Regions from separate parts of the Bacillus sp. NPDC094064 genome, predicted to be linked through region 1. Evidence: riboswitches for the same ligand, from Rfam matches in the RefSeq annotation. Region 1 holds a riboswitch; each other region holds the start of a gene.
The links. A riboswitch is a leader RNA that binds a small molecule or an ion and turns the genes downstream of it on or off. The one in region 1 is predicted to bind S-adenosylmethionine.
Positions count from the first base shown of each region.

Region 2: another riboswitch for S-adenosylmethionine. It lies ahead of ACQKNI_RS16680 (sugar ABC transporter substrate-binding protein); the one in region 1 lies ahead of ACQKNI_RS05900 (Na+/H+ antiporter NhaC family protein).
Region 3: another riboswitch for S-adenosylmethionine. It lies ahead of ACQKNI_RS24865 (MetQ/NlpA family ABC transporter substrate-binding protein); the one in region 1 lies ahead of ACQKNI_RS05900 (Na+/H+ antiporter NhaC family protein).

Region 1 is NZ_JBNNUI010000002.1:247,961-258,327, forward strand. It holds gene ACQKNI_RS05885 (murein hydrolase activator EnvC family protein) at 1-796, opposite strand, end outside; gene gltP (glutamate/aspartate:proton symporter GltP) at 1,299-2,573, shown strand; gene ACQKNI_RS05895 (DUF402 domain-containing protein) at 2,642-3,160, shown strand; SAM riboswitch class I at 3,281-3,386, shown strand; gene ACQKNI_RS05900 (Na+/H+ antiporter NhaC family protein) at 3,481-4,797, shown strand; gene ACQKNI_RS05905 (flagellar basal body rod protein) at 5,027-5,383, shown strand; gene ACQKNI_RS05910 (PspA/IM30 family protein) at 5,431-6,093, shown strand; gene liaF (cell wall-active antibiotics response protein LiaF) at 6,201-6,941, shown strand; gene ACQKNI_RS05920 (sensor histidine kinase) at 6,941-7,996, shown strand; gene ACQKNI_RS05925 (response regulator) at 7,993-8,625, shown strand; gene ACQKNI_RS05930 (DUF3922 domain-containing protein) at 8,622-8,993, shown strand; gene brnQ3 (branched-chain amino acid transport system II carrier protein BrnQ3) at 9,019-10,367, opposite strand, start outside.
Region 2 is NZ_JBNNUI010000007.1:16,798-27,164, forward strand. It holds gene kdpB (potassium-transporting ATPase subunit KdpB) at 1-1,927, shown strand, start outside; gene kdpC (K(+)-transporting ATPase subunit C) at 1,944-2,525, shown strand; gene kdpDN (KdpD-like non-kinase potassium sensor) at 2,582-3,736, shown strand; gene ACQKNI_RS16660 (patatin-like phospholipase family protein) at 3,930-4,784, shown strand; gene ACQKNI_RS16665 (hypothetical protein) at 4,854-5,057, shown strand; gene ACQKNI_RS16670 (ABC transporter permease) at 5,164-6,159, opposite strand; gene ACQKNI_RS16675 (sugar ABC transporter ATP-binding protein) at 6,143-7,630, opposite strand; gene ACQKNI_RS16680 (sugar ABC transporter substrate-binding protein) at 7,627-8,739, opposite strand; SAM riboswitch class I at 8,828-8,933, opposite strand; gene ACQKNI_RS16685 (NCS2 family permease) at 9,023-10,324, opposite strand.
Region 3 is NZ_JBNNUI010000015.1:59,129-69,495, forward strand. It holds gene ACQKNI_RS24840 (multidrug effflux MFS transporter) at 1-287, opposite strand, end outside; gene ACQKNI_RS24845 (DUF3981 domain-containing protein) at 407-2,128, opposite strand; gene ACQKNI_RS24850 (MFS transporter) at 2,207-2,740, opposite strand; gene ACQKNI_RS24855 (FAD-binding oxidoreductase) at 2,737-4,173, opposite strand; gene ACQKNI_RS24860 (NAD(P)-dependent alcohol dehydrogenase) at 4,405-5,313, shown strand; SAM riboswitch class I at 5,394-5,508, shown strand; gene ACQKNI_RS24865 (MetQ/NlpA family ABC transporter substrate-binding protein) at 5,593-6,405, shown strand; gene ACQKNI_RS24870 (methionine ABC transporter ATP-binding protein) at 6,418-7,458, shown strand; gene ACQKNI_RS24875 (methionine ABC transporter permease) at 7,433-8,101, shown strand; gene ACQKNI_RS24880 (SDR family oxidoreductase) at 8,140-8,916, opposite strand; gene ACQKNI_RS24885 (hypothetical protein) at 9,388-9,645, shown strand; gene ACQKNI_RS24890 (DUF4256 domain-containing protein) at 9,770-10,336, opposite strand.

The sequences.
Region 1 (10,367 bases):
TGCGTGCCTCTTCAGCTTTACGAGCTTCCTCAGCACGTTTTTCTTCTTCAATTGCTTTTTGAACAGCTTGACGCTGGTTTTCTAAAATACTTTTTGTTTCTTCTAATCCTTCAATCTCTGAGTCTACTTTTGCTACTTTCGTATGTAGATCGTTAATAAAAGTTTGTTGCTGCTGTTGGTTATTTTGTAATTCTTGCTGTTTTTGTACTAATTTTTGCTCAGATTCTTTCAGATGCTGCTCTTTTTTCTCAACAGCTTCTTTTTCTGTCGTTACAGCATCTTGATCAGATGTTTGTTTTTTCACAATATCTGTATCGTTGTTTAATATTAAACTTACGGAGTACATATTATCAACAAGATCAGCAATGTTTGTAGAAGTTGTTAATACCTCTGTAATCATATTTGTACGAGGTTTTTCTTGCATAGATTGTAATCGCTGTTTAATAATTTCCTGACGCGTATCTATGTTTGTTTGTAATTGCTCTATATGTTTCTTTTTTTCAGCAATTACTTGTTGTGTTTTGCTAATTTCTTTTTTCGTATCATTTAATTCAGCTTCGTTTTTATTAATAGAAGTAGTTAATTCGTCGATTTTCTTTTGTAATTCTTGAATTTCTTTTTCTATTTGTTCTTTCTCAACTGATTTATTTTGTAAGTCATTTTGTTTGCCATCTAATTCTGATTGTATGTTAGATAATTTATCTTGATTCGTTTCAGCGTATACAGGTGAAAGTAGGGGAGAAACAAAAATCGTTCCTGCTGCTAAAACACTAAACGCTGCAAATTTCTTTTTCATTGTTGTTTGGCTCCTTTCCCTATGAATGTTATATATCATAAGAAGAGGAGTGTCTATCGCTGTAATCATAATGTAAAGAAAATTTTATAAAATTGCTAAGTTTTGTCGGAATTTATCATCTTTTAAGTTTAATTGTCATAGTAGTTACATTTTTTATAAGTGCAGCAAAGAGAATATATCGTTCCTTTTTTTGTAAAATAAAGGGGGGAAGTGCGTTTGTTTTATATAGTTAAATATTATTGCAAAAGCCAATAAAAAACTGGTAAGGAATCGTTCTCATGTGAGGTTTTCTGACATGGGTTTTGTTTTTGTCAAGAAAATTATTTGCGTTCGGGCAAACTTATTTAGTTGTCAGATTTTAATTTTTGATTTATGATTTTTAACAGAGGCAAAATGTAGTGAATTGTCGAATAATATGTAATACTCTTAATTTCTTAGTTTTATAGATATAGATAGAATGAGAGATAGATAGAGTGACACATCGAGGGGGGTTACAACAAGTATGAAAAAAATAGGACTTGCATGGCAAATATTAATTGGTCTTGCACTAGGTATTGCAGTTGGTGCGATTTTCTTTGATAATCCAGCAGTTGCGAAGTACTTACAGCCAATTGGCGATATTTTCATCCGATTAATTAAAATGATCGTTGTGCCGATTGTTGTAGCAAGTATTGTTGTTGGGGTTGCTGGTGTTGGCGATGTTAAAAAACTAGGCCGACTAGGCGGAAAAACAATTCTTTACTTTGAAATTATTACAACAATTGCAATTATTGTTGGTCTATTAATAGCGAACATTTTCCAACCAGGAAAAGGCGTTGATATGGATCAATTAACAAAAACAGATATTTCTAAATATGCAGAAACAACAGAACAAGTACAAAGTCATTCGTTTGCGGATACATTTGTAAATATTGTTCCAACGAACATCATGAAATCATTAGCTGAAGGTGATATGCTTGCTATTATCTTCTTCTCTGTACTATTTGGTTTAGGTGTAGCAGCAATTGGTGAGCGTGGTAAACCAGTTCTACAATTTTTCCAAGGTGTAGCTGACGCCATGTTTTACGTTACGAACCAAGTTATGAAATTTGCACCATTTGGTGTATTCGCATTAATTGGTGTTACAGTTTCTACATTTGGTCTTTCTTCATTAATTCCATTAGGGAAATTGCTCATTGTAGTATACGGAGCAATGATCTTCTTCGTTGTGGTCGTGTTAGGACTTACAGCGAAAATATTCGGAATTAACATTTTCCAATTCTTTAAGATTTTAAAAGACGAGCTGATCTTAGCGTATTCTACAGCAAGTTCAGAAACAGTTTTACCGAAAATTATGGAGAAAATGGAAAAATTCGGTTGCCCGAAAGCGATTACATCTTTCGTTATTCCGACAGGTTATTCATTTAACTTAGATGGATCAACTTTATATCAAGCAATTGCAGCAATCTTCTTAGCGCAAATGTACAATATTGATTTATCCATTACGGAACAAATTACATTATTACTTGTATTAATGGTTACTTCAAAAGGTATCGCGGGTGTACCGGGCGTATCATTCGTTGTATTATTAGCGACACTTGGTACAGTAGGTATTCCAGCTGAAGGTTTAGCATTCATCGCTGGTATTGACCGTATTTTAGATATGGCTCGTACAGCGGTTAACGTTGTAGGTAACTCTTTAGCAGCTGTAGTTATGTCTAAGTGGGAAGGTCAATATGACGCTGAAAAAGGACAAGCTTATTTAAAAGAGATATCTGAAAAGGGTCAAGCGGCTTAATTATAATATGAAAAAGCTCTCACATAATATGTGAGAGCTTTTCTATATATAGAAGAGGAGCGGACGTAATGAAACGAAAATATGGTGACGGTTCTTCGTGGAAGCGGCTAATAGAGAAAAATTATATAGTCAAGCAAGTTAAAGCAGGTATGTTAGGGATATTAGATATAAAAAAAGTGAGAGAGCCTAGTTATAAAGAATACAATGGTAAAGAGCTTTGTATTGCAGATGACGGGTATACATGGATGCAATATTTTATAAGCGGGAAAAACTTTGCTATTACAGCTATGTTAGACGATCAACAAAAATTAGTGCAATATTATATTGACGTAGCGAAGGAATATGAAATAGACGAACGTGGTTTACCTTATTTTGATGATTTATATTTAGATGTAGTATTGTTACCAAATGGTGAAATATATGTATTGGATGAAGATGAGTTAGAGGATGCTTATAAAAATGACGATGTTACAAAGGAAGAATATGAGTTAGCTTGGCATACAACAAAATGGATAATAGATACAATAAAAAAGAGTGAATTTTATTGGATTTCAATATTGGAAGAAGAAATAAAAAAGTTAAAATGATTATTGCATTCAAATTTTTGTATAATTACCAAAAAAATCTATACAAAAAATAATTGACTTTTGTTTTGTAAGCAAGTAAAGTTAGGGAAGAAATTATTATTAAAAAATAAATATGAAACCTTCTTATAAAGAGAGGCGGAGGGACTGGCCCTACGATGCCTCGGCAGCGGACTCGATTTCAGAGTGCTGTGCCAAATCCAGCAAGCATGTGCTTGAAAGATGAGAAGAGTGTTTCTTATAGATGTATAAGACCTCTTCTCATTGGAAGAGGTCTTTTGTTATTCATTAGAAAAAGGTTGAAACTAGGGAGAGATGGTACTTTGAAAGAAACGAGAGGAAATGGTTTGGCTTTATTACCGCTTGGGATATTTTTGGCGCTATTTATTGGTTCTGGAATTATTACAGGTGATTTCTATAAATTGCCGATACTTGTAGCAATTTCAATTGCTGTAGGAGTCGCTTTAGCGATGAATCGTAAAGAAAGCTTTAATGTAAAAGTGGAACGATTTGCTAAAGGTGCAGGGAACCCAGATATTATGATTATGGTTCTGATTTTTGTACTTGCAGGAGCGTTTTCTGAAACAGCAAAAGGGATGGGCGGCGTTGATTCTACAGTTAACTTAGCGTTATCAATTTTACCGCAAGGATTTATCGTAGCTGGAATTTTTGTTATAGGGGCATTTATTTCATTAGCGATGGGTACTTCAATGGGAACAATTGCTGCGTTAGCACCAATTGCTGTAGGTATTAGTGGGCAAACTGATATCTCAATTGCACTTACGATGGCTACGGTTGTTGGTGGAGCGATGTTTGGTGATAATTTATCATTTATTTCAGATACAACAATCGCAGCTGTACGTTCACAAGGAACAGAAATGAAAGATAAGTTTAAAACGAACTTTTTAATTGTATTACCAGCCGCTATCATTACAATTGTACTATTAGTAATGATTACTTTAGGTAATGATACAGACATTAAAGCTCATAGCTTTGACTGGATAAAGATTTTACCGTATGCAGGAGTACTTATTACAGCGCTACTTGGCTGGAATGTACTTATTGTGTTAACTGGTGGAACTGTATTATCCGGCGTTATTGGTCTTTTAGATGGCAGTTACACGTTAGAGAGTTTCTTTAAAAGTGTAACGACTGGAATAGGCGGTATGATGGAGTTAGTATTACTTGCTATTTTAATTGGTGGTATGGTCGAACTGATTCAATATAATGGTGGCATTCAATATTTAATGAATCTTTTAACACGTAATATTCGTTCGAAAAAAGGAGCAGAGTTTGGTATTGCTGGCTTAGTGAGTATGACGAATATGTGTACAGCGAATAATACGATTTCTATTATCTTTACAGGTCCGCTTGCGAAAAACATTGCAGATCAATATGAAATTGATCCTCGTAAATCAGCGAGTGTACTAGATCTTTTCTCATGTTGTGTGCAAGGGTTAATTCCGTATGGTGCGCAAATGTTAACGGCAGCAGGATTTGCGGCTTTATCTCCGATTGAATTGTTACCATATGCGTTTTATCCAATCTTAGTTGGAGTATGTGGAATCATTTCTATATTAATCGGTTTCCCGAGGTTTTCTAAAGTGGCGGGAAAGAAAGAGTATCATAAAACAGCATAATTAAAAATGAAGTTTATTAATAGTAACGAAAGCCGTACAGGGAATATTCTCTGTACGGCTTTTTATGTGTAATAAAAAAGTAAATCAGTCTATCCCGCCATATGTTTTTACGAAAGGCTGAATGCAACTCGGTCTTAAGTCTGAGTCGAAAACGGTTCTTAAGCTCGTTATGGAAAGATGAAAAAATAGTTAAGATAAGAGTATCAAATCGAAGGGAGGCAAGCACAAGATGAAACAATTTCTAGCGTTTATCGCGGCCGGTATTTTGGCTCTAATTGCTCTTGGTAGTCTTGCTGGTATTGTAGGATTCGCAATCGGAGCAGGAGTAGTGTACTGGAGCTACAAATCATTTGTGCGAGCACAATCATTTTTTGGAAAGTTAGCTTGGGGTATTGTCGGTTTAATCGGCTTGTCAATTGCCCTATCACATTCACCAGCATTAATCGGTATCGCTGCTTTAGTAGTTTTATACTATGGATACCGTGAGTGGAAAAAAGAAAAAAATGTAGTTGTTGACGCTGCTTCAGAAAGTTCTAAACCATATAGCAACTTTGAAGATGAGTGGAACAAATTAATGAAAAACTAAAACAATAAATCAAATTATAAATAAAGTAGAAGAGAGGAAGATTTATAATGAAACAATCTTTATTCGGACGTGTACGCGATGCAATTTTAGCTGATTTTCATAACGTGTTAGATGAGAAAGAAAGAAAAAATCCAATTGCTATGTTAAACCAATATTTACGTGATAGTGAGCGTGAAATAACAAAAATTGAGAAGCTAATTCAGCGTCATAAAACATTAAAATCTAACTTCGCTCGTGAGCTTGAGCAAGCACGCTATTTTGTTAATAAAAGATCAAAGCAAGCTGTTATTGCTCAAGAAGCAGGCGAATTACAATTGCACGAGCGTGCGTTAGAAGAGGTAGCTTATTATGAAGGGCAAGTAACTCGATTAGAAGAAATGTATGCAGGTGTTGTAGAGCAGATTGATGAGTTAGAGCGTCGTCTTTCCGAAATGAAAAATAAATTAAAAGAAATGCATGCAAAGCGTATGGAACTAATGGCACGTGAAAATATGGCACATGCAAATCGTCGTATGAATACTGCTATGCATAAAATGGATGAAAATAATCCGTTCTTACGATTTGAAGAAATTGAAGATCACATTCGTGACTTAGAGACTCGTATGAATGAGGAGCATGAGCGTGACACATTTGATATGAAAATTGCAAAGCTTGAGCGTGAAATGAAAGAAAAAAGTGAAGTGTCGTTAACGAAGGAAGTAACAAAATAATTGTAGTATATTATAAAACAGGCTTATGATATAGTGATAGGAGAAAAGGTGTTGGAAAGCAATGCCTTTTCTTCTATGTATATGTAACGAAGAGGGGAGGAGCTGAAATGAAAAAGCAATTTTCAAAAACGCAATTAATGGGGATGCTCCTCATCATATTTGGATTCGGTCTTTTTCTTGATATGATACTTGGACATTTTGAACCAGGTGGTCTAATTTTTGCATTTATTATGATTATGTTTGGAAGGCATTATCGTAAGAAAAATCGTTATGTTAGGGGAAATGTATTTTTATTTGTTGGCGGTATAGTATTCTTATTCTTTTTATTCTCATCAGCAGCCTTTGTACTCGTAGTATTTGCTTGTTTAGCTTTAATTGGTTATCAACTGATTCAGCAAGGACAGCAGCAAAAAGCAATGAAGGTTGAAATTAAAGAAAAAGGATATATAAATGAAGAGAAGCAAATATATCGCACAGAGCCATATTTGAAAAATATGTTTGTAGGTAATGTCCGAATGATGGATCATATTTATGAACTTGAGGATATTAATGTTCAATATGGTGCTTGTGATGTTGAAATTGATTTAACGAATGCGATGATTCCAGAAGGAGAGACAGTAATTGTTATTCGAGGTGTTGTTGGGAACATTCGTTTATATGTGCCGTACGATATTGAATTGTCTTTAAACCACTCTGTTATTGTTGGACGGGTGTTATTACCAGGACATGAAGAAACAGGATTTAACCGTAATGTTACATTTAGAACAGAGCAATATAAAGAAGCTCCTCGCCGTATTAAAATTATTTCTTCGCTTGTCGTAGGCGATACGGAAGTGAGGAAAGTATAATGAAGAAACAAAAAAATATTTCGTGGATGTATATTCGTTATTCTATGTTGTCCTCTGTTAGTATCGCACTTATCTGTATAATTGTATATGTATGGAAAAGTGAACAACAAGTTTATGATTTACTATGGAAAGAATCCATCGCTTCTGTTCCAATTGGCTTGTTTATTATGACTACAAGTTTACTTATCGGGGGAATTGTAGGGTATGCAATCGGTTATTATATAGAGCAGCGTATACAAGGATTAAATACGTTTCTATTTGAAGTAGAACGAGGGAATTTTCCGAGTGATGTTTCGTTTACTGCGGACGATGAATTTCATGAAGTGGAACGAAAAGTAATTGTTCTTGCTCGTCGATTAGAGGAGCAAGCGGGACTATTTCAAAAAGTAACGAATGAACGAGCTCATTGGAATGAAGAGATGAGGCAAGAAGCGATTTCTCAAGAAAGGCATCGATTAGCGAGGGAATTGCATGATTCAGTAAGTCAGCAGCTTTTTGCAATGTCGATGATGATGTCAGCGATTAATGAACAAGTGGTTGAATTTCCAGATACGACAAAAAAACAATTACAGCTTGTTGAAAATATGGTTGTAAATGCCCAATCAGAAATGAGGGCATTATTGCTTCATCTACGTCCTGTACAATTAGAAGGTAAAAAACTGACTGAAGGTATAGAAGAGTTGTTAACGGAATTATCGCGAAAACAACATATGAAAATTGAATGGCTTATCGAACCTATTGAATTAAAAAAAGGTGTAGAAGACCATTTATTCCGTATTGTGCAAGAAGCGCTATCAAATACGTTACGACATGCGAAAGCAAAGAAAACGGAAGTACGTCTTCGGAAAATTGATCAATATGCGATATTAAAAATCATTGATGATGGTGTTGGATTTGAAGTAGGAGTTAATAAGGCAGGTTCATATGGTTTAAGATCTATGCAAGAGCGTGTTCACGAAATCGGTGGGACGCTAAAAGTGCTTAGTTTTCCAAAAAAAGGTACGCAAATTGAAGTGAAAGTACCAATTATGATTGAGAAAGGGGGAGAAGTATGATTAAAGTGTTGTTAGTTGATGATCATGAAATGGTTCGCATGGGTGTATCAGCGTATTTATCAACCCAGCCAGATATTGAAGTAGTTGGAGAAGCCGAAAATGGAAGAAAAGGTTCAGAGCTAGCACTGCAATTAAGGCCAGATATTATTTTAATGGATCTTGTCATGGATGATATGGATGGAGTTGAAGCAACAAGGGCTATTATTCAAGAGTGGCCAGAAGCGAAAATTGTTGTTGTAACGAGTTTTTTAGATGATGAAAAATTGTATCCTGTTATTGAGGCCGGAGCAACAAGTTATTTATTAAAAACATCAAGAGCAAGTGATATTGCGGACGCTGTACGAGCTACTTATGATGGAGAAACCGTATTAGAGCCGAAAGTCACTGGTAAAATGATGTCGCGTATGCGCCAGAAGAAGGAACAACCTTTGCATGAAGATTTAACAGAAAGAGAATATGAAATTTTGTTATTAATTGCAGAGGGGAAAAGTAATCAGGAAGTTGCAGATGAACTATTTATCGCTCTAAAAACAGTGAAAACACATGTGAGTAATATTTTAAATAAGTTACATGTAAGTGACCGAACACAAGCGGTTATTTATGCATTTAGACATCAATTGACGAAATGATAAGAGGCTTTGGCTATTCATCTTGCCAAAGCTCTTTATTGACGATAACTTATGTAAGCGTTATCATTATAGTGTTAACAGTACATACAAAGGGGAGAATGTATATGTTAGTCCAAACAATATTTGGAATGGATCAATCGAAAAAATTAGGGGATTATGTGAACGCATTACAAGCGCTTTGTGAGCAATATAATGTTGAGACAGATCGAATTGCTATTATTGAAGCAACAGAAGAGTATTATTTATTTTTAGTAAAGCAAGAAGATTGCTATGATGTTGTTAAAGTAGAAACAGTTGATACAAATATTGATTTTTATACGAAAGCGTATAAAATAAGCAGTTTTAATCATAGTGCTTATCAAATGTAAAAAAACTCCCATAAGGGAGTTTTTTTTACGATGCTTTTGCTTCATGAGAGTCGGCTATTAGTGGGACTTTTTTTGCACCGCTTAGTTTAGCGATAGTAAATCCGATAAGAGCTCCAGCTAATGCTGGTACGAGCCAGCCGATTCCTTCATTATATAAAGGAATAAGTTCAAAATAGGACGTGATAAATGAAACAGGAATCCCACCTTGTTTTAATCCATCAAATACGCTCACAACTGCTGCTCCAATTAATGCACATACATATACAGAGCGATATCCACCGAAATATTTATGAAGTAGCGATAGTAGAACGAGTACAATCGCAATTGGATATACAACAAGTAAAATAGGAAGAGAGATTGTAATAAGTTTTGTTAAACCTAAGTTGGCAACTAGTAGTCCTAAAAAGCAAATGATACTTGCAAACATTTTGTATGAAAATTTTGTCAATAATGTTGAGAAATATTGACTGCATGCAGATACAAGTCCAACGCATGTCGTTAGGCAAGCGAGTGTAACGATAAGTGATAGTAGAAGCAGACCAGATGGACCAAGTAGTTGCTGCACGATAACAGTAAGCAGCTGTCCACCATTTTTTGCGTATCCGAGAGAGACGCTAGTCGCACCTAGCCAGCCAAGTGCACCATATACAAGTACGAGCCCAGTAGCGGCAATTAGCCCTGCTTTTGCTGTTGCGATGGCAATGGATTTGCGATCATTCACACCTTTAGAACGAATGGCATTTACAACGATAATGCCAAATGCAAGTGCTGAAATGGTATCCATCGTTAAGTATCCTTCCATGAAACCTTTGAAGAGTGGAGAAGTTTGATACTCTTGCATTGCTGGTCCTGATTGCCCGAGTGGTGTAAATACACTTTTAACAAATAATAAGAAAATAGAGAATAATAAAATAGGTGTTAATATATTTCCGATACGGTCGACGAGCTTAGAAGGATTTAAACTAAGCCAAAATACGATAGCAAAGAAGATGACTGTGTATAAAAATAGCGCTAGGCTGCTAGAACGAATCGTTTCAGGCAAGAAAGAACTAATTCCCATTTCATAAGCGACGTTAGCGACGCGCGGAATGCCCATAGATGGACCGATTGCAATGTATACAACTACAGTAAAGAAGATTCCGAATAATGGGTGAACATGACTTGCAAGTTGTTGCATGCCATTTCCTGATAAAGAAATAGCAATAACAGTTAATAATGGTAAGCCGACTCCTGTTAGTAAAAATCCAATCATTGCCGGCCAAAAGTTTTCACCAGCATTTTGTCCAAGCATGGGAGGGAAAATTAAATTACCTGCCCCAAAAAATAAAGAAAATAGCATAAGACCCGTGGAAAAAATATGTTTTTTTGATACAG
Region 2 (10,367 bases), on a different contig from region 1:
TATGTTCGTTGTGGAAATTGGATTTATCATTACGTTAATTTTATCCTTTCTTCCAAGTAGTTCTAGTAGTGTACCAGGATGGTTTAATATAACAGTTTCTCTCATTCTATTATTTACAGTTTTATTTGCGAACTTTGCAGAAGCGTTAGCTGAAGGTCGTGGTAAAGCACAAGCTGATTCTTTAAAACAATCGAAGAAAGATGTGTTTGCAAATGTTGTAAAAGAAAATGGAGACATTGTTCAAGTTTCAGCAACTGACCTAAGAAAAGGTGACGTTGTTATTGTAAAGCAAGGTGAAATGATTCCAAATGATGGGGAAGTTATTAAAGGATTAGCGTCTGTCGATGAATCTGCAATTACAGGGGAATCAGCTCCTGTAATAAAAGAAGCGGGCGGTGATTTTTGTTCCGTAACAGGCGGAACGATGGTCGTAAGTGATGAAATTACAATTGTCATTACAAGTAATCCTGGCGAATCATTTATTGATAAAATGATTTCTTTAGTAGAAGGAGCTGCCCGTCAAAAAACACCGAATGAGATTGCTTTAAATACAGTATTAACGAGTTTAACGCTTATTTTCTTAATCGTTGTTGTGACGCTGCCGATTTTTACAAATTATTTAGGATTTCAAATTGATACAGCTGTACTTGTTGCATTGTTAGTTTGTTTAATTCCAACGACAATCGGCGGATTATTATCAGCGATTGGTATTGCTGGGATGGACCGTGTGACAAAGTTTAATGTGTTAGCAATGTCAGGTAAAGCAGTAGAAGCTGCTGGTGATATTAATACAATTATTTTAGATAAAACAGGTACGATTACGTTCGGGAACCGGATGGCACATACATTGCTTCCTGTAGGGAATGAAACGATTGAGCAAGTAGGAAAATGGGCTGCTATTAGTTCTGTTTTAGATGAAACGCCAGAAGGTCGATCTGTTATCGAGTATGTGCAAGCAAAATCTATATCATATAATAGAGAACTTGCAGAACAAGGTGAGTTTGTTCCATTTAAAGCAGAAACGAGAATGAGTGGTGTTGATTTACAGGACGGAACGAAAGTGAGAAAAGGTGCTGTAGGTAGCGTGATTGAATGGGTTAGATCACAAGGCGGAACGATTCCGAAAGATGTAAATCAAAAAGCAGATTTCATTTCAAAAGAGGGCGGGACACCACTTGTAGTTGCAGTAGGTAATCGTATTTACGGTTTAATTTATTTAAAGGATACAGTAAAACCTGGTATGCGTGAGCGTTTTGAACAGTTGCGCCAAATGGGGATTAAAACGGTTATGTGTACAGGTGATAATCCGTTAACAGCAGCAACGATTGCAAAAGAAGCAGGGGTAGATGAATTCGTTGCCGAGTGTAAACCAGAGGATAAAATTGCGGTTATTAAAGCAGAGCAAGATAAAGGGAAACTTGTAGCGATGACAGGTGATGGTACAAATGATGCACCAGCATTAGCGCAGGCGGACGTTGGGTTAGCGATGAATAGTGGGACGACAGCTGCGAAAGAAGCAGCGAATATGATTGATTTAGATTCGAATCCAACGAAAATTATTGAGGTTGTAGGAATTGGTAAGCAATTGTTAATGACGCGTGGTGCATTAACGACGTTTAGTATTGCGAATGATATTGCGAAATATTTTGCAATTATTCCAGCGATGTTTACACTGGCAATTCCGCAAATGGAAGCATTAAACATTATGAAATTAACATCACCGCTTTCAGCAATTTTATCAGCATTAATATTTAACGCTGTTATTATTCCGTTACTTATTCCGCTAGCAATGAAGGGTATTGCATATAAACCGATGAGTTCGAATGCACTACTTAGCCGAAACTTACTCATTTATGGGCTTGGCGGCGTGATCGTTCCGTTCATTGGAATTAAAGTAATTGATATAATTGTCGGCTTGTTCATATAAGGAAGAGGGGAAAAAGATGGCGAAGAAACAAAGTATACTATCACCAATCATCCGTATTACTTTTACATTTTTAGTGTTGTGCGGACTTGTATATCCGCTTATTGTTACTGGGATTGCACAAGCAGTAATGAAGGATAATGCGGATGGAAGTCTAATATATAATGATAAAAATGAAGTGATTGGCTCTAAATTAATCGGTCAAAATTTCACAGATCCACGCTATTTTCATGGGCGTGTTTCTAGTATTGAATATAAAGCAGAAGCGTCTGGTTCAAATAACTATGCACCGTCTAATCCAGATTTAGAGAAACGAGTAGAGAAAAGTATTGAAGAGTGGAAGAAACAAAATCCGAGCGTTCCAGTTACAGAAGTACCGATTGATTTAGTGACAAATTCAGGTTCAGGGCTTGATCCTGATATTAGTCCGAAGGCGGCTTCTGTGCAGGTAGATCGCATCTCGAAATTAACGAATATTCCGAAAGAAACACTAAATCAATTGATTAAGGAGCAAACAGAAGGTGCTGCACTTGGTTTATTTGGAGAAGATCGTGTAAATGTCTTAAAGTTAAATTTAGAATTACAGAAATTAATGAAATAGTAACAGAGCTACCTCAATCTAACAGATTGAGGTAGCGTTGTTTCGAAAGAAAGGTTGTGTGTGTGTTGTATGCGGATGACTATAAACCGACTTTTCAAAGGCGAACGCCAGAGGAATATTTAGAATATATTCGGCAGCAAAATCGTGGGAAGTTAAAGCTATACGTAGGGGCTGCTCCTGGAGTAGGGAAAAGTTATAAAATGCTCTTTGATGCAAGAGAAATGAAAAAAGATGGAATTGATATTGTAATTGGTTTAATTGAAACACATGGAAGAAAAGAGACGGAAGAAGCGATTGCTGATTTAGAAAAAGTTCCTTTAAAAGAAATAGAGTATAAAGGAAAAGTATTTTATGAACTCGATGTAGAAGGAATTATAAAGCGTGCGCCGCAAATTGTTGTTGTGGATGAACTTGCACATAGTAATATTCCGGGGTCGAAAAATAAGAAACGTTATATGGATGTGCAGGAATTGTTAGATTGTGGAATATCTGTATTATCAGCGTTTAACATTCAACATTTAGAAAGTGTGCATGATATTGTAGCTCAAATTACAAATGTAAAAGTACGAGAACGTATTCCAGATTTTATTTTGCAAAAAGCAAATGAAATTCAGCTTGTTGATGCAACGCCTGAGGTACTTCGGAAGAGATTAATAGATGGAAAGATATATAAGGAAGAAAAAATTCAGCAAAGCTTACAAAATTTCTTCACTCTTAATAATTTAGGAGCACTAAGGGAATTATCGCTTCGTGAAGTTGCCGATGATATGGATGAGAAAATTAGCCAAACCGTTATAGAACCAATTGGGGTGAAAGAAAAAATTCTCGTTTGTGTACAATACAGTTCAACAGCAGAGAAATTAATAAGACGGGGATGGCGCATGGCTGATCGGTTAAACGCCGAATTGTATGTATTAAACGTTGAAAGAGAAAATATAGATTCTCTTTCAGCTAGTAAGAAGCAAACAATTGAAGAGTGGAAGTCGCTAACGAATCAATTTGATGCAAGTTTTGTATTAGAAGAATCGAAAGGAAGGAAGCCAGCGGATGTTATTATTGAAGTCGCGAGAAGATTACAAGTAACGCAAATTTTACTCGGACAATCGGCAAGAACGCGTTGGGAAGAAATACGAAAAGGTTCGATTGTAAATGAAATTATGAGGGAAACGAAGTATATCGATATTCATATTGTGGCGGATCAAAGAGTTTAAAATAGAGGCTATCTTTTTTAGTAGTCTCTATTTTGCCTTGTGCGTGTTTTTATCATGTATAAGACTGTGGACGAAAAATATTTTTTTCAAGCCTTTTGAATATAATTTCTAAAAGAACTCATATATAATAGAAAAAGATACTTAACATAGTGAATAATTAAAGAGTCAATATATATAAAGAGGAGAGAGTAACATGCTTGAAAATACAGGGTTAGTATTAGAAGGCGGCGGTATGCGTGGTGTATATACGGGCGGGATACTAGAATACTTTATGGAACAAGATTTATATTTTCCATATGTAATCGGTGTATCAGCTGGTGCTTGTCATGCAGCGTCGTATCTTTCCAGGCAAAGAAATAGAAATAAGACAGTAAATATTGATTATGCATCGCATCCGAAATATTTATCGTATAAAAACTTATGGAGAAAACGTCAGTTATTTGATATGGATTTCATTTTTCATGAAATTCCAGAAAAACATGTCCCATTTGATTTTGAAACATATTTTAATAGCCCAGAGCGTTTCCTTATAGGAACAACAGATTGTGAAACAGGACAGTCTGTTTATTTTGAAAAAGAGGGAACGAATGATGATGCACTAAATTTATTACAAGCTTCTAGTTCGTTGCCTTTCATTGCACCAGTAGTAAATTACCGTGGTAAACAATTGTTAGATGGCGGGATTTCTGATCCGATCCCAGTTCGTAAAGCACAGGAAGATGGATTTAAAAAGTCAGTCGTTATTTTAACGAGAAATCATGGTTACGCGAAGAAAAAATCAAAGTTCGGATGGGTGGCAGCGAAAGCTTATAAAAAATATCCGAACCTTGTTAACACGATGTTAAATCGTTATGAAGTGTATAATGAAACACTTCACTACATTGAAAAAGAAGAGCAAGATGGTAATTTATTTGTCATCCGACCAGAATTGCCGCTTCAAGTAGATCGTATGGAAAAAGATAAGGCGAAATTACAAAGTTTATATGAACAAGGCTATGAAGATGCAAAGAGACAATTTGCGGATTTACAGGCGTTTTTGCAAAGCTAAAAACCTCTATATAGAGGTTTTTTTGTTTATGGTATAATATGGATAAAGGTATGTGGAGAGGTGATACATATGGAAAATGTATATAAAGGGCTTAGACATACTGGGTTTACTATGATGTTTATTTTTAGTAGCGTATTTTTACTGCGTTGGTTCATTCATGATGAAATACTATTAGATCAGCTTATTGGTTGTAGTGTAGGGATGATAATGGTTATTTCATCAATTTTTATTCAAAAGTATAGTAAAGAATTACAGGTGAATGAGAAATATTAATAATTTGTAACTTCTGTTATCTTTTTCATAGTTTAGGAATAGTGGAGACTTTCGTGTGATTGTTGCAAAAGGAAAGTAGAGCATCGGAATTCGATGCTCTACTCTTTTATTTACGCTTCTTTTTAATAAATGAAAAGGCTAAAGCTGTAATTAAAATGCTGCCTTTGATGATATCTTGTGCATAATAAGGAACGTTCATCATTGTGAGGCCATTTAATATAATTCCAATTAATACGGAGCCGAGAAATGTTCCGACTATATTTGGTTTCTTGGCACCGAACATTGCATAACCGATATAGGAAGCTGCAACTGCATCCATTAATAATGGGGCACCAGCTGAAACTTGCCCTGTTCCAACGCGGCTACATAGAATAATACCACCAATGGATGCAAGTAAACCACTAATCATATAAGCATATACACGGTAACGATCAGTAGGGATACCGGCTAGTCTAGCAGCTTCTCGATTCCCACCTGTCATATAAAAGAAACGACCGTACGTTGTTTTTTCTAAAAATAGATGTGCAATTAAAACGACGATAAGCATGATAATGACAGGGACTGGAATTCCTAAAACGGAACCTTGACCGATAAATAAAAAGGATGGAATAAAATGTCCTGTGGCACCCGACATTCCTTCATAAATTGAAGATCCTTTTGAAAATGTTAAGTGTAGTCCATTAACGATGTACATGATACTTAATGTGGCTAGTAAATCTGGTAGTTTAATTCGGATAACGAGTAGTGCATTTAATAATCCAACTAATAGTCCGCAAAGAATAGGAACAAGTAGTGTGACTAATAGTTCTTGTCGATATAAAACGAGACAGGAAGCAGCGGCAATTGTTGCTAAACTAGCAGTAGAGCCGACTGATAAATCAAACCCGTCTACAATCAATGTAAAGGTAACACCGATCGCAAGTAACGTTACGATAGAAATAGAACGTAAAATATCACTAATATTGTTGTATGTAAAAAAAGAATCATTGACGATAGAGAAAAAAATTGTAACACCTATAATGATAGCAATTGTACTAAATTGATAAAAAAGATGAGTAGGTAAATATAGTTTCTTAGTTTTAGTTTTATGAGCGAGATTCAATGGAATAGCTCCCTTCAGATAAATGTAAAAGTTGTTCAGGCGATAGATCGTTTGGCAAGTATTCACCTACAAACTCTCCATTTGCCAGTATAAGAATACGATCGGCGATATGTAGCGCTTCATCTTGTTCTCCTGTGAAATAAATTACAGAGCTTCCGTTTTCTGTAATGTTGCGAATGAATCGAAAAATGTCTTGTTTCGCAGCTATGTCTACACCTTTAGTTGGCTCGTCCAAAAGAAATAGATTAGGTTTGAATCCATCCCACTTTGCAATTGAGACTTTTTGTTGATTTCCACCGCTAAGTGAGTGAATAAAAGCTTTTGGGTCATTTGGTGAAATACTGAAAGAATCAATTGCTGTAGTAGCATTATTTAATTCGTTTTGTTTTCGTCGCCATCCTGATTGGTGTAAATTAGTGTGACTTATTATATCTTCCGAAAGAAATACACCTTGTTTTCTTCTTTCTTCTGGTACAAGTGCGATTTTCGCTTTAATCGCATCTCGTGGTGTTTTAATTGTTATTGTTTGACCATCTATTTTTGCGCGATAAGTATGACGAGCACCAAATAAAGTTTCGGCAAGTGTTGTTTTTCCACTTCCAATTAATCCGTATATCACAACAGTTTCTCCTTTTCGTATTGTAAGAGAAAGGGGAGAATGATCTTCGCGTAATTGAAGCTCTTGTACTTTAAATAATTCTTCGCTCCCGCATTTTGGCGCTGTATTAATAGGTAGTGTAAGTTGTTTGCCAGTCATTGCTTCCACAATTTGCTGATCTGTAATCTTTGTAATGGCTTCAGAAAGGGAAACCTTCCCATTATGTAATACAGTTACATCATCCGCGAAATTTCGAATCTCGGATAAACGATGAGAAATTAAGATAATGCCAATACCTTTTGATGTTAAATCTTTTAAGAGCTTTCCAAAGGTTTCAACTTCTTTTGGCCCAAGAGAAGAAGTGGGCTCGTCTAATAAAAGATAATTTGTATTGTTAGATAAAGCCCTTGCGATAAGAAGTAATTGTTTTTCATGTAATGAGCAGTTTGAAACATCTTCTGAAACATTTAAATTTACCTGTACAGTTTGCAAGTGTTGTTTAGCGAGTGCGACTAATTTTGACTTTGAAAATAGTACTTTATTTTGCATTGCTAAATGATCGATAAGTACATTTTCTAATACAGATAATCCGGGAATAAGTCCGTGATCTACTTCTTGTGTTACGAAAGAAATACCGTGCTGTTTTGCATCGCGTGGTGAAGTAAAGGAAACAGACTGATTATCAATTTTTATATTGCCAGCAACTGGTTGAAATTCACCAGTTGCTATTTTTAGTAAAGTGCTTTTTCCTGCACCGTTCATTCCTAGTAAAGCGTGCACTTTTCCTTTTCGAATATGAATAGAAACATCTTCTAGAACAGGTGTGGCAACATGATAAGAATGTGTAATGTTTTGAAGAGAGAATGTCATCACTTTTTCTCCTTCTCTAATTTTTTCATCCAAGGAGAATATGCATCTTTTGAGTCTCCCCAACCGTTTATATATTTTGATAACTGATCCATCGTTATATTTTCTTTTGGTAAACTATTTTTCTTTACTAAATAAGGTTCTAGTGAATAAATATCTGGCGTTTGTTCACCAGCAATTTTTTTGTATAAAAATCGCACTTGAACTTTACCTACTTCAGCTGGATCAGTTGCAGCAGTAGCTGTCCAAGGAGAGTTTTCTTTTTGTATGAGTTGTAAATCTTCATTACTTAAGTCAATGCTGTATACTTTTATATCTGTACGACCGGCTTGTTCAAGTGCTTTAACAGCCCCTTTAGCAAACTCATCCCACGAAGCAAAAATTGCTTGTAAATCTCCTTTTTTCGGATATTTTTTTAGTAAGGCTTCTACTTGTGTTTGTGTATCAAGCGGTGTGTTATTACTAGCAGTACCGAATCGTGCAACTTCTTTTATATTTGGATAACGTTTATAAAAAGCATCAATGATAACATTGCGACGTTCCATTGGAGCAAATCCGCCAACCCATACGACTGCGATATTTCCTTGTCCATTCAAATCTTCTGCTAATGTTTTTAAGGATTTCCATGCAAGGCTATAGTCATCTTGATCAATAATCGTTACACCAGGCAGGCGTAGGTCGTTATCAAATGCCACTACGGGAATGTTCGCCTGCAAAGCTTTTTCTACTCCCGGTTTTAGTGCTTCAGAGCGGCCGTGATCAATTAAAATTCCATCCACTTTTGAATTAATAGCAGTATCTAAATTTGCAGCCATTTTTGCTAAATCGTTATCAGAATTGTAGACTTGTACACTGCCGCCAAATAGCTCGACTTGTTTTTTGACACCCTCAATATATTGAGAGGAAAAAGTTCCGATGGACATTTGCATGATTAATGCGATTTTTAATGGCTTCTTCACTTGGCTTGGAACTTCTGTTGGTAAGTTGTTTTCTACTGTTGTAGTCGCTTTTTTCACAGTTTGTTGCTTTTGTGAGGAGATAGCATCTTGTTCATTTGTACAAGCTGTCAATGTAAATAAGAGAAAAATAAGTACGATGGAACATAATTTTTTCATAAAAAAATCCCTCCTAAATTAAGAAGAGAGAGGAGGGAGTGAAAATAAAAAACGCCTTTTCATATAGAAAAGACGTCTTATCATATTACTCTTATCTTTCAACACAACGTGTTGTAAGAATTAGCACCGTGCCCATAAATGGGTCGGTTGCCGGGCTTCGTAGGGCTCATCCCTCCACCTGCTCTTGATAAGACATCGAATATTTAACTATTTCGAATTATTCCACAATTTTGTCGTGTTGTCAAATAATTTTTCATAAAAAAATCCCTCACAAAGAGGGATTTTAATGTGGTAAGAATACCAATTGATAAGCAAACAAAATTCCAAATAAATATATAAGTGGATGAACAGCACGGAATTGTCCTTTTGCCACTTTCATAAGTGGGTATGAAATAAATCCAAGTGCAATCCCTGTTGAGATACTTGATGTAAGTGGCATGCTTAAAATTACTAAGAATGCTGGGAATGCTTCATCGAACGTATCCCAATCGATATATCGAACTGAACCCATCATAAGACTACCAACGATAATTAATGATGGTGCTGTAATAGCTGATACACCAGAAACAGCGCTCACTAAAGGTCCGAAGAATGCTGCTACTGCAAATAGTACAGCTACTGTAACGGTTGTTAAACCAGTACGCCCACCAGCTGCAACACCAGCAGATGATTCAATGTAAGCTGTTGATGGTGTTGTTCCGAACATAGATCCAATTGTTGCTGAGAACGAATCAGCTAGAAGTGCTCGTCCTGATTTAGGAAGTTTTCCATCTTTCATAAATCCGCCTTGTTGTGCAACGCCAAGCAATGTACCTGTTGTATCGAATAATGTAACAAGGAAGAAGGAGAACACAACACCGTATAATCCGTAATTAATTACATCAGATACAGCAGTAATTGGATTTGCAACGATAATTCCTTCTGGTAATCCAGGCATTGATGTAACGCCATTTGAAAATGTTAATTGACCTGTGAAGTAAGCAATCATACCAGTTAATAACATTCCGATAAATAGTGCCCCGTTTATATTTAAAGACATAAGGATAATTGTAATTCCAAGTCCAGCTAATGCTAGTAAAACAGGAGGGGAATGAAGATCACCAAGTCCAACTAAGTTAGATTCATGTTTTGTTACAATTCCTGTTAAGCGTAAACCGATAAAAGCGATAAAAAGACCGATACCAGCAGTAAGTGCATGTTTTAAGTTTTCAGGAATTACTTCCATTAATTTTGTACGGAATGATGTGAATGATAACAAAATTAAAATCATACCAGCTACGAATACAGCAGAGAATGCAATTGCGAAAGTCATGCCTTCATGAGCTTTTACAACAGAGTAAGAGAAGTAAGCATTTAATCCCATACCTGGTGCAATTGCGATTGGTAAGTTTGTAAAGATCGCCATAAATAATGTTCCGACAACAGCAGCGATAATTGTTGCTGTAAATGCTTGTTCAAATGGGACACCTGCATCACCAAGGATGACAGGGTTTACGACAATAATATATGCCATTGTTAAGAAGGTAATAATACCCGCCATAATTTCAGTTTTAATAGAAGTTTTATGTTTTGAAAGGTTAAACATATAAACATCCTTTCTGTTTACGAATAATTTTCACAACAGTTAT
Region 3 (10,367 bases), on a different contig from region 1:
TAAATAATAAGAGCAATAATAAGAGGTTTGCGCCTTCCGTAAATATCACTAATGGAACCGACAAATAATTGTCCTACTGAAAGCCCAAGCAAGCAAGCTGTCAATGTAAGCTGCGCAAGGGATGCACCCGTTTGTAAATCATCTGTTAATTTCGGTAAAGAAGGCAAATACATATCAATAGATAATGGTCCAATCGCCGTAAGTGTCCCTAGTACAAGAATCATCCATAACCTGTTTGTCCTTACAGGCTTATATATTTCGTGGTTAACTCCATTCACTTTTTCCATTCACCCTTTCTCATAACTACTAAATCGTAACAATTATAGTTACAACATAAACATACGTCAAGTATAGTACATTTTCCTGTTTCATACCGTAAAAAAAAAGCGATAGAGATTCTATCGCTTTACTTTTTCAAATTACTATTCGTAAATTTAGATACGGAAGACATAGTCTCTCCTGTATCTAAATATGTGATTTGAATTGGATCTCCCACTTCTGTAAACATAGCATATGGGAATTTCTTCACAGGTATCATAAATACTTTTTGTTCATTTTCTAACAGTACGTACACGATTGTATTTTCACCTGATTTTTCTTTATATACTCGTTGTACAATACCTTCTTTTTGCGCTTCTTTTCCATTTGAAGTCGGTCTAAATGAATCTCCACTTCCGCTCAGCGCATTTTTATAATTCTCCAGTGCTTCTTTTTGCGTCGAACCTGTTGCAAATACTTTCGCATTAGAAGCATATATGACAGTATGAGCACGTACTAATCCTCCGTCATCAATAACAGGTACAATCCAAGAAGGTTTTCCATACACGTTATAAATAACCGGCATCGTTCCATGCCACTTCTCTCTTTTAAAGGAATTATCCACTACTTCTGAAGCGGCTGAACCATCCATAATTCCTTTTACTTCTTTTCCGTTATAATAATACAGCTTACCTGTACGCGCATCAATAAGTGAGTAACCTAACGCAGAATCTACTCCTTCTTTTGGAGAAGTAAAATCGGTAAAGTAATATAGAGTTCCATCCTTACCGAAGATTGGTGTAACTCCTTCTTTCGTCCCCCACTCAGTTGGAATCTTCATATCAGTTTGCGAGAATTTTGTATTCCAAAATCCGTGAATATATTTACCGAAGTACGTATTTAACGTAGATGCGGTCTCGTGATTTAATACGCCATCAACAAATTTAGGTGCCTTTCCTTTATCGTATCTTTTTACCTCACCTGTTTGTGCATCTACTACTACAACACCCTCTACCTCAAATCCTGATCTTCCTGAAATAAATTCACCATACGTCATTGTGTAATACGGTTTTCCTTTATCGTCAACTTCGAATTTAGGTTTCCCTTTAAAGATTAAATTTGGTTCTGCTTGTCGTACAACACGCTCTAATTTATTACCGAAAAACATGCTTGGTACATACTTCATTTTATAACCGAGATGCAGTTTCGCTTCCGCATCAGGATTCGTACCTGACATCGTTACGTACCCTGGAATCGTCTCAGCTTTACGCGCTTTAAAAAATCCTGAGACTTCAATTGGCGCTACATATAAAGCCTCGCCATCTACCATTTGTGGCGTTAATTCTCCTAGTTCAAAATAAGCAACTTTCGGAATATCCCCAAATACTTTTTTCATCTTATTCTCCGCAGTTTTTGGCGGAACTGTAAACGGCTGATCATTTTCAGTAAATGGCTCTGAAATCTCTTTCTCTACCTTAACAACAGAATCATACTTCTTTTGCGTGATTACTATATCATGCAAATAACCAAAATAGCCGTAACTTGCGAGTAAAACAAACATGAGAAGTCCTTTTAATGTCCCCTCTAACTTACCTACCTTCTCTTGTGAAAATAAAACAAGCCCAATTAAAATTGCTACTGCAACAGAATAATGAGTAAGAATCGAATCTACTCGATCATCAATTAGCCAAAGGTATTCATAGATTGCTATACCGATCCAAAATAAAATAGGAATAACTAAAATAGATGATTTCTTACCCTTTACAACCTTCTCATCCCCTTTCTTATCCACCGCTCGAAGTTTATTACTACCGCCTCGTGTCCATGGAATCAAAAACAAAGTGAGAATAGCTAAAACTAAAAATTTCATCAAAGGCAATGTCCCCTTTTCTTTTGTTTTCCCTTTCAGTATAACAAATAAAGGTTAATAAGGTAAAAATGGGAATGATTATGCTTTTTTACTACTTAATACAACTCCACTCACTACATATAAGATGGATGCAATATAAAAAATCGTACCAATTGTAAAGAAGTCTACTAAATACCCCGTTGCAATAATTGCTATTGCGCCTCCAATTGATGTCCACACATGATATTTCCCAATCTCATAACCAGCCTTTTCCTGTGCAACCTTTCTTGCTAGCGACGTTTTCTCTGTATTACGCTGCACGGCACCTAAAATCCCCATTACAATTTGAAGAATATACACATGCCAAACTTCACTGGCAATAGGGAAACAAAGCATTAATATCGCCATAGACCAAGCATATATGATTAATAATTTTCTATCGCCTACTCTATCAGACACCTTTCCTACTAACGGATATACAAGCGCTGCAGTTAAAGCAAATAAGCCATAAGCCCATCCAAACTGTGAGAAGCTGTTCCCGACATTCCGAAGCAATAGAATGTAAAAAGGAAATACCATACTTCCTGCCATCATAATGATACTTTGTGAGGCTACAAATCTTCTATATGTCATTTCTTATACTCCCTATAAAATAAATTCATAAATCTCTCTTCTGGATCTACGTCCTTCTTCTTCTGAAGGAATTCTTCTATACGAGGATATGCCCTCCTTAACTGCTCTTTCGTTGGATAAGAATAATACGGCAAATAATAACTACCGTTATGCTTTAATGTAACATCAATCATTTTTCGAATGACACCCTCTGTTTTCTTTATTTCATCTTCAGAGCGCCCTTGATTAATTAAAAGAACTAACGCAAACATATCATCTTTCGCATAGGATAAAACTGCATTTTCATTCTTTTCCACGTAACGGATCGTGATATTGAGTAAATTCAGTTCCTCTTCACTTAATACGGTACGTAAATCATCTATATATTCCGTGAAGGAGCCTATAGGAACAAAGTATTCTTGTAACACTTCTGTAAGGTTCGGATTTTCATATTCCATAAAAGCACTATCTGATCTCATCACATTATTCCGCGTCTCAAACTGTCCATCTGTACGCTCAAAATAACTTCTTTGTATATCCCAAAATGTATTCTTTCCCCAATCACTATAACGTGATAATCCAAGCAAAAATTTCGGTGCTGCTATAATATTTTCTTCTTTTAATTTACTGTACTCTTCCAGCCTCTGTTGATTTTCTACCAATACATAATCTGTCACATACATTTCTCTTAAAAATGAATGTGGAGCGACAGAAATACGCGCTAAGTGCATACGAACATTTTCATCTTTTCTTACCTTCTCTTTGAAATACGTCGTATATTCTTTATAATCTATCATTCTCGTGTGCATTTCATATAATTCATCATCTGTTAAATTCAGCGTCACATCTAAAATGACACCAAATAGCCCATAACCACCGATGACATAGGGAAATAAATCCGCATTCTCTTCTCTACTTACATTACGTACAGTACCATCTGCCATTAATAGTCGAAATGATTCAACTGTATCAATCAATGCTTCATGACGAATATCACGTCCATGTACATTTACACTTAATGAACCACCAACCGTAAAAATATTTTGAGACTGCATCACCTGAACCGCAAGACCATATGGATTTATTTTCTTTTGAATATCATTCCATGTAACACCGCTTTGTACCCTAATCCTCTTTTTCTCCGGATCAAACTCTAATATTTCGTTATATCCTTTCATATCAAGCATCGTACCGTTCGGATAATACGTCTGTCCGCCTTGGCTATGTTGCATACCCGCAATGGAAATCTTCTCTCCTGAAACCTTTGCATCTTGCACTAATTTTATTAACGAATGTTCATCCGTAGCACTTTCAACACGTTTTATTTTTGTCGGAAGCAATTTACCTACATCACTCATAATAGGATGATCGAGTTGTTTTTTATACGTCTGTATAGACGCTGTTAACAACACCGTATACGCTATAATGACAACTACTATCTTTCTTTTTTTCAAATGGCACTCTCCTCTTCTAACATTCTTCCTCTTCATATTGTACCTATTTTCCTAAGAAGAAAGTATTAACAAAAAAGAGAGAGCCCACTTATTTCAGGTCCCTCCCTCATCAAGACTATCACTTTGCTGCTGGCAATTGTATTGGCTCAAACTTTATTCCTCTCATAACAACATGTTTCAAGAAATACTTAAATATGATGTAAAGAAAACAACTAATTTCAGGAGGTCATTATGAAAGCTATTATTTGCACAAAGTATGGACCACCTAATGTTCTCCAGCTTCAAAATATAGAAAAGCCTAAACCTAAAAAGAATGAAGTATTAGTTAAAATTCACGCAACAAGTGTAACGACTGGAGATTGTAGAATACGTGGCTTTAATAGCCCCCTCTTATTTTGGGTTCCTATGCGGATTATATTGGGTTTCAGAAAACCTAGAAAACCTATACTCGGCGTAGAATTATCCGGGGAAATCGAAGAAGTAGGAACGGATGTAACTCTATTTAAAAAAGGAGACCAAGTTTTTGCATTAACAGAGCTTAATGTTGGTGGTTATGCAGAATATACATGTGTACATGAAAGTGGATTAGTAGCATTAAAACCTACCAATGTGACGTATGAAGAAGCCGCAGTTATTCCCTTTGGCGGAACTTCGGCATTACACTTCCTAAGAAAGGCCCGTATAAAAAGAGGGCAAAAAGTGCTCATATACGGCGCATCTGGATCCGTAGGAACAGCTGCCGTACAACTTGCTAAATATTTCGGCGCAACCGTTACGGCTGTTTGTAGCAATTCAAATTTTGAACTAGTGCAATCTTTAGGGGCTGATAAAGTAATCGATTATACGAAAGAAGATTTTACGAAGCAGGGTGAATACTATGATATTATATTTGATGCTGTTGGAAAACATAAAAGATCCCTTGGAAAAAAAGCATTAACGCCTACTGGTGTATATGTATCTGTTAATGGCATGATGGCAAAGGTAAGTAAAGAAGATATGTTTCTACTAAAAAAACTAACTGAAACAGAAAATTTAAAGCCTGTTATTGATAGAACTTATCCGTTAGAAGACATTTCAGAGGCCCATATGTACGTAGAAACAGGGCGCAAAAAAGGAAACGTTTCGATTACCTTAAAATAAAATATATTCTGAAAATATTGTTGACAATTCTTTTTGTAAGATTTACTATTAGTACCATATTAAAAAACTACATACACATACTCTTATCAAGAGTGGCGGAGGGACTGGCCCGATGATGCCCGGCAACCGAGCTTATAACGTATAAGCTAAGGTGCTAATTCCTGCAAAACGAGTTTTCGTTTTGGAAGATAAGAGAGGAACCTATTTTGTCTATTCGGCACCTCTCTTATTTTGAGAGGTGCTTTTTATTTTGGAATGTATATTAAGGGGGAATTATAGATGAAGAAAGTATTACTAAGCATTGTAAGCGGAGCAGTACTATTATTAGGCGCATGTAGCGCCAGCTCAGATAAAGAAGTTAAGGCATTAGATGAGAAAAAGATTACTGTCGGTGTAACAGGCGGACCACATGAACAAATTTTTGAAAAGGTAAAAGAAGTTGCAGCAAAAGATGGTCTCGAAATTGATGTAAAAGTATTTAATGATTATGTAGCACCGAACGTATCTTTAGATGAAAAAAGCCTTGATGTAAATAGCTATCAAACGAAATCGTATTTAGATGTATTTAAAGCCGAACGCAACATGAAATTAACGGAAGTATTTTCAACAGTAACATTCCCTATGGGTGTATATTCTAAAAGCTTAAAAGATATAAAGGAATTAAAAGAGGGCGACGCAATTGCTGTACCAAACGATCCGACGAATGAACTTCGAGCTTTGAAACTGTTCGAAAAAGCAGGGGTTTTAAAGGTTGATCCAAAGGCTACAGAAAAGGCAACTGCGAAAGATGTAATTGAAAATCCAAAAAAATTAAAAATTGTTGAATTAGAGGCATCTCAATTACCAACACAACTAAGCGAAGTGAAAGCAGCTGCAATCAATACAAACTTTGCATTAGGTGCAAAATTAAGTCCAGCGAAAGACTCTATTTTCCGCGAGGGGAAAGATTCACCGTATGTGAACTGGGTCGTTGTTCGTACTGAAAATAAAGATGATGCTGTCGTAAACAAATTAAAGAAAGCTTATCAATCTAAAGAAGTAAAAGAATTTATCGAGAAAAAATTTGATGGTTCTGTTTTACCGTCTTGGTAGGAGCTGACTATAATGATCGAATTAAAAAATATTTCCAAAGTATTTTCAACAAAAAAAGGGAATGTCGAAGCTCTTAAATCAACTTCTCTTAAAGTGGCAAAAGGCGAAGTATTTGGAATCATCGGCTATAGCGGCGCTGGTAAAAGTACATTAATTCGCTGTGTAAATTTATTAGAAAAGCCAACGACAGGACATATCATTGTTAACAATCAAGACTTAACAACTTTATCGACAAAAGAACTAGCAAAAGCGAGACAAAAAATCGGGATGATTTTTCAAGGATTCAATTTACTTAAAACTGTTACCGTTTATGAAAATATCGCATTACCGTTACGCCTTGCTGGTATTCCAAAAGCGGAAATTGAAAAAAGAGTAGAAAAGTATTTACGCATTGTCGATCTTTTTAATCGAAAAGATGCATATCCAAGTGAGCTTTCTGGCGGTCAAAAACAGCGTGTTGCGATTGCTCGTGCACTCTCACATGAACCTGAAGTTTTATTAAGTGATGAAGCAACGAGCGCATTAGATCCAGAAACAACCGATTCTATCCTTGATTTGCTATTAAAGATTAACGAAGAAATTGGAATTACGATTTTACTCATTACACATGAAATGAATGTCATCCAGCGTATATGTGATCGCGTTGCCGTTATGGAACACGGATCTGTAGTCGAAAGCGGGACTGTGAAAGATATTTTCACAAACCCACAACATGTAACGACGAAGAAATTTGTAAACAGCGCATTTGCAGCAAAAATTCCAGAAGAAGTACAAAAAGAACTACAAACTACTGGTGAGATTGTAACTCTTTCTTTTATAGGAAATGCTTCAGGAGAGCCAGCATTAGCTGTCGCTACAAAACGTTTCCAAGTATATCCGAATATTTTGTCCGGTAATATTACACAGTTAAAACATGAGGCATATGGGAGACTTGTCGTTCATATGCAAGGGGAAGAAAACGAAGTACACCGTGCTTTATCATTTTTACAAGAGCAAGGGATCATCGTAGAAGGAGGTAGAACAGACTATGGGAAACAAGTCCTTTTTGGATGAATGGGGTAACGTAATATGGGAAGCAACCATTCAAACATTTCAAATGACATCTATTTCATTACTTATCTCTATTCTTATTGCACTGCCACTTGGTGTCACACTTGTTTTAACGAGACCTGGTGGACAGCATGAAAATAAAATCATCTATCCTATTCTTAATACAGTTATTAATGTCATTCGCTCTCTTCCATTTATCATTCTATTATTCTTTATTTTACCTTTCACAAAGTTTCTAATGGGAACATCCATTGGCGTAAAAGGTGTTATCGTACCGCTTGTCGTCTTCACAGCTCCTTATATTGCACGTTTAATGGAGACAGCTTTACTAGAAGTAGATCGCGGCGTCATTGAAGCTTATCAGGCGATGGGGGTTTCTACTATAAAAATCATTTGGCACGTTATGGTGAAAGAAGCCCGTCCATCTCTTGTACTTGGATTAACAATTGCAACAATCGGCTTAATTGGCGCGACAGCAATGGCTGGACTTGTAGGTGCTGGCGGGCTAGGGGACTTAGCATATCGCTTCGGACATTTACGCTACGAACCTGAAGTAATGTATGCAACCGTCTTTATTCTGATTATCCTCGTTCAAGGATTACAGTCTTTAGGGAATGGTGTTGCACGAAGATTGAAAAAAGATTAAAAAAAGAAGGTATCTCACCAGGGGGAGATACCTTCTTTTTATCTTTTAAATCCACCTTCTGAATGAATAACTTGTCCAGTAATCCACTCTGCTTCTTCGCTTACTAAAAACTTAATAAGCCTTGCTGCATCCTTTGGCTCACCAATTCTACCGAAAGGAAACATTGGTTTTAAACCTTGCTTTATCTCTTCAGTCATCCAGCCTGTATCGGTCGGACCTGGATTAATTGCATTCACTGTTATTCCTAAATAAGCTACCTCAGCTGACAACGAACTAGTAAGAGCGTCAATAGCTCCTTTCGTTGTTGCATACGCCAATTCTCCAACCATAGGACCTTGAAATTGCCCCGAAGTCATATTAACAATTCTACCACCAGATTTTTTATCAAATCCTCGGGCAAATTGACTACTGAGCAATGTGGTCGCACGAATATTTACCATGTAATGCTTATCGAGCTCTTCAGCAGTCAAATTAGAGAAGTCATTATTTGTAGAATACGCTGCATTATTAATTAATATATGAGGGTATCCTAGTTGTTCAGTAACTTTATTTATAAGCTCTTTCGGTGCATCATTCTGAGTTAAATCTAACTCCATACTTGATACTTTGACACCGTTTTTTAATAACTCTTCTTTTAATTGTATTTGTTCGTTTTGCTCAACGCCCCAAGGCATCTCTTTATCATACTCTGTCCAATACGTAAAAAAGATATCATATCCTGCCTCAGCTAATTCTTTACAAATCGCTGCTCCTATACCGTCTAAACGACTTACACCTGTAACAACTGCTACTTTATTTTTTAATTGGTTCATCATATACTCCTCCAAGTTTAAAGGACGCATATTTTATATAAGAGATATAAACTTTCCCCACATAGGCATCTGTCCTTACAAAAGGGATGTACAAGCCAAATATGCAGTCCTTGCATGATTTACAGATAGCTAAATAAACTCTCACTTATGAGAGAAAAATTCATCTATCTACTTTCGAATCATTACAAGTTCATCCACATATTGAGTCCTTATCCCCTCTCCATATATCTCCAACTTTTATTTTACCATCAAAAATTTAATATTTCAAAAAATAAAATAACCACTCCTATTTATGAAGTATCATGTACTATAAACCGTAGTTAATAACGCATTTGAATTTAAAGGGATATTACCATTACCTATTCGTTGTATAAGTGTAGGGAGAAAAAATGAAAAGGCAACACTAATTGATAACTATTATCACTAAGTGTTGGTTGATGATATAATTATCTAATCAAGTTTAAGGAGGCTAGTATGTTTAAATTTTTTATCAATGAAAATGTATGTCTCTTTTCTATTGTCCTATTTTCAATATTCTCTACGTCGCTACCATTACAACAAACAAAGGTTTCAGAAGCCCCTGAAACCCCAGTAACAATAATGAATCCAGATGAGCCTTCCAAACCAAAAAACTATATTCAAAGTAAAGATTCAGTGTATGAAGAAACCGGGGGCCTTTACACAGAAGATGATTTCAAAAATGCCATTCCTATGGATAGAACAAAACAGTAACTCCAGACAACTCCATCGAATCTAATCCATCATTTAAGAAACCGCCTACGAGATAACGACATGAAAAAAAGAGTCTGCATTTAGTGATCACCAAATGCAAACTCTTTTCTTATGTACATACAACTTACACCCTTAAAGAACCACGAAATCCTCTAGCAGCATAATAGGAATCTGCTCCATTATGGTACACGAAAACGTGTCCGAAGCGATAATCGCAAAATAGAGCACCACCAAGTTCTCTAATGTCTGAAGGTGTTTGTACCCAACTTGATGATTTCATATCAAAATCTCCAAGTTGTTGTAACTCTCGATATTGTTCTTCAGTTAATAGTTCAATACCCATAGCGGCTGCCACATCAATAGCGTTATTTTCTGGTTTATGCTTCTTTCTTGCTTCTAACGCTTCAAGATCATAACAAAGGCTTCTGCGGCCTTTAGGGCTCTCCTTTGAGCAATCGCAGAAAATATACTCGTCCTTCTCTTTGTCATACCCAACAACATCCGGTTCACCGCCCGTTACTTCCATTTCGTTAAGTGACCATAACTTTTCAGGGGTAGCATTCAGCTTTACCTCAACTTTAGCCCATTCAAGACCTTCATGGCGGTTCATGTTTTTCTCAAAACGAGCTTGTAATACTTTTAATAGTTCTTCACGCTGTTCTACTGGTAATACATTTTTATTCTCTGTCATATTAGTCCTCCGAATTACGTTTCCTTATACT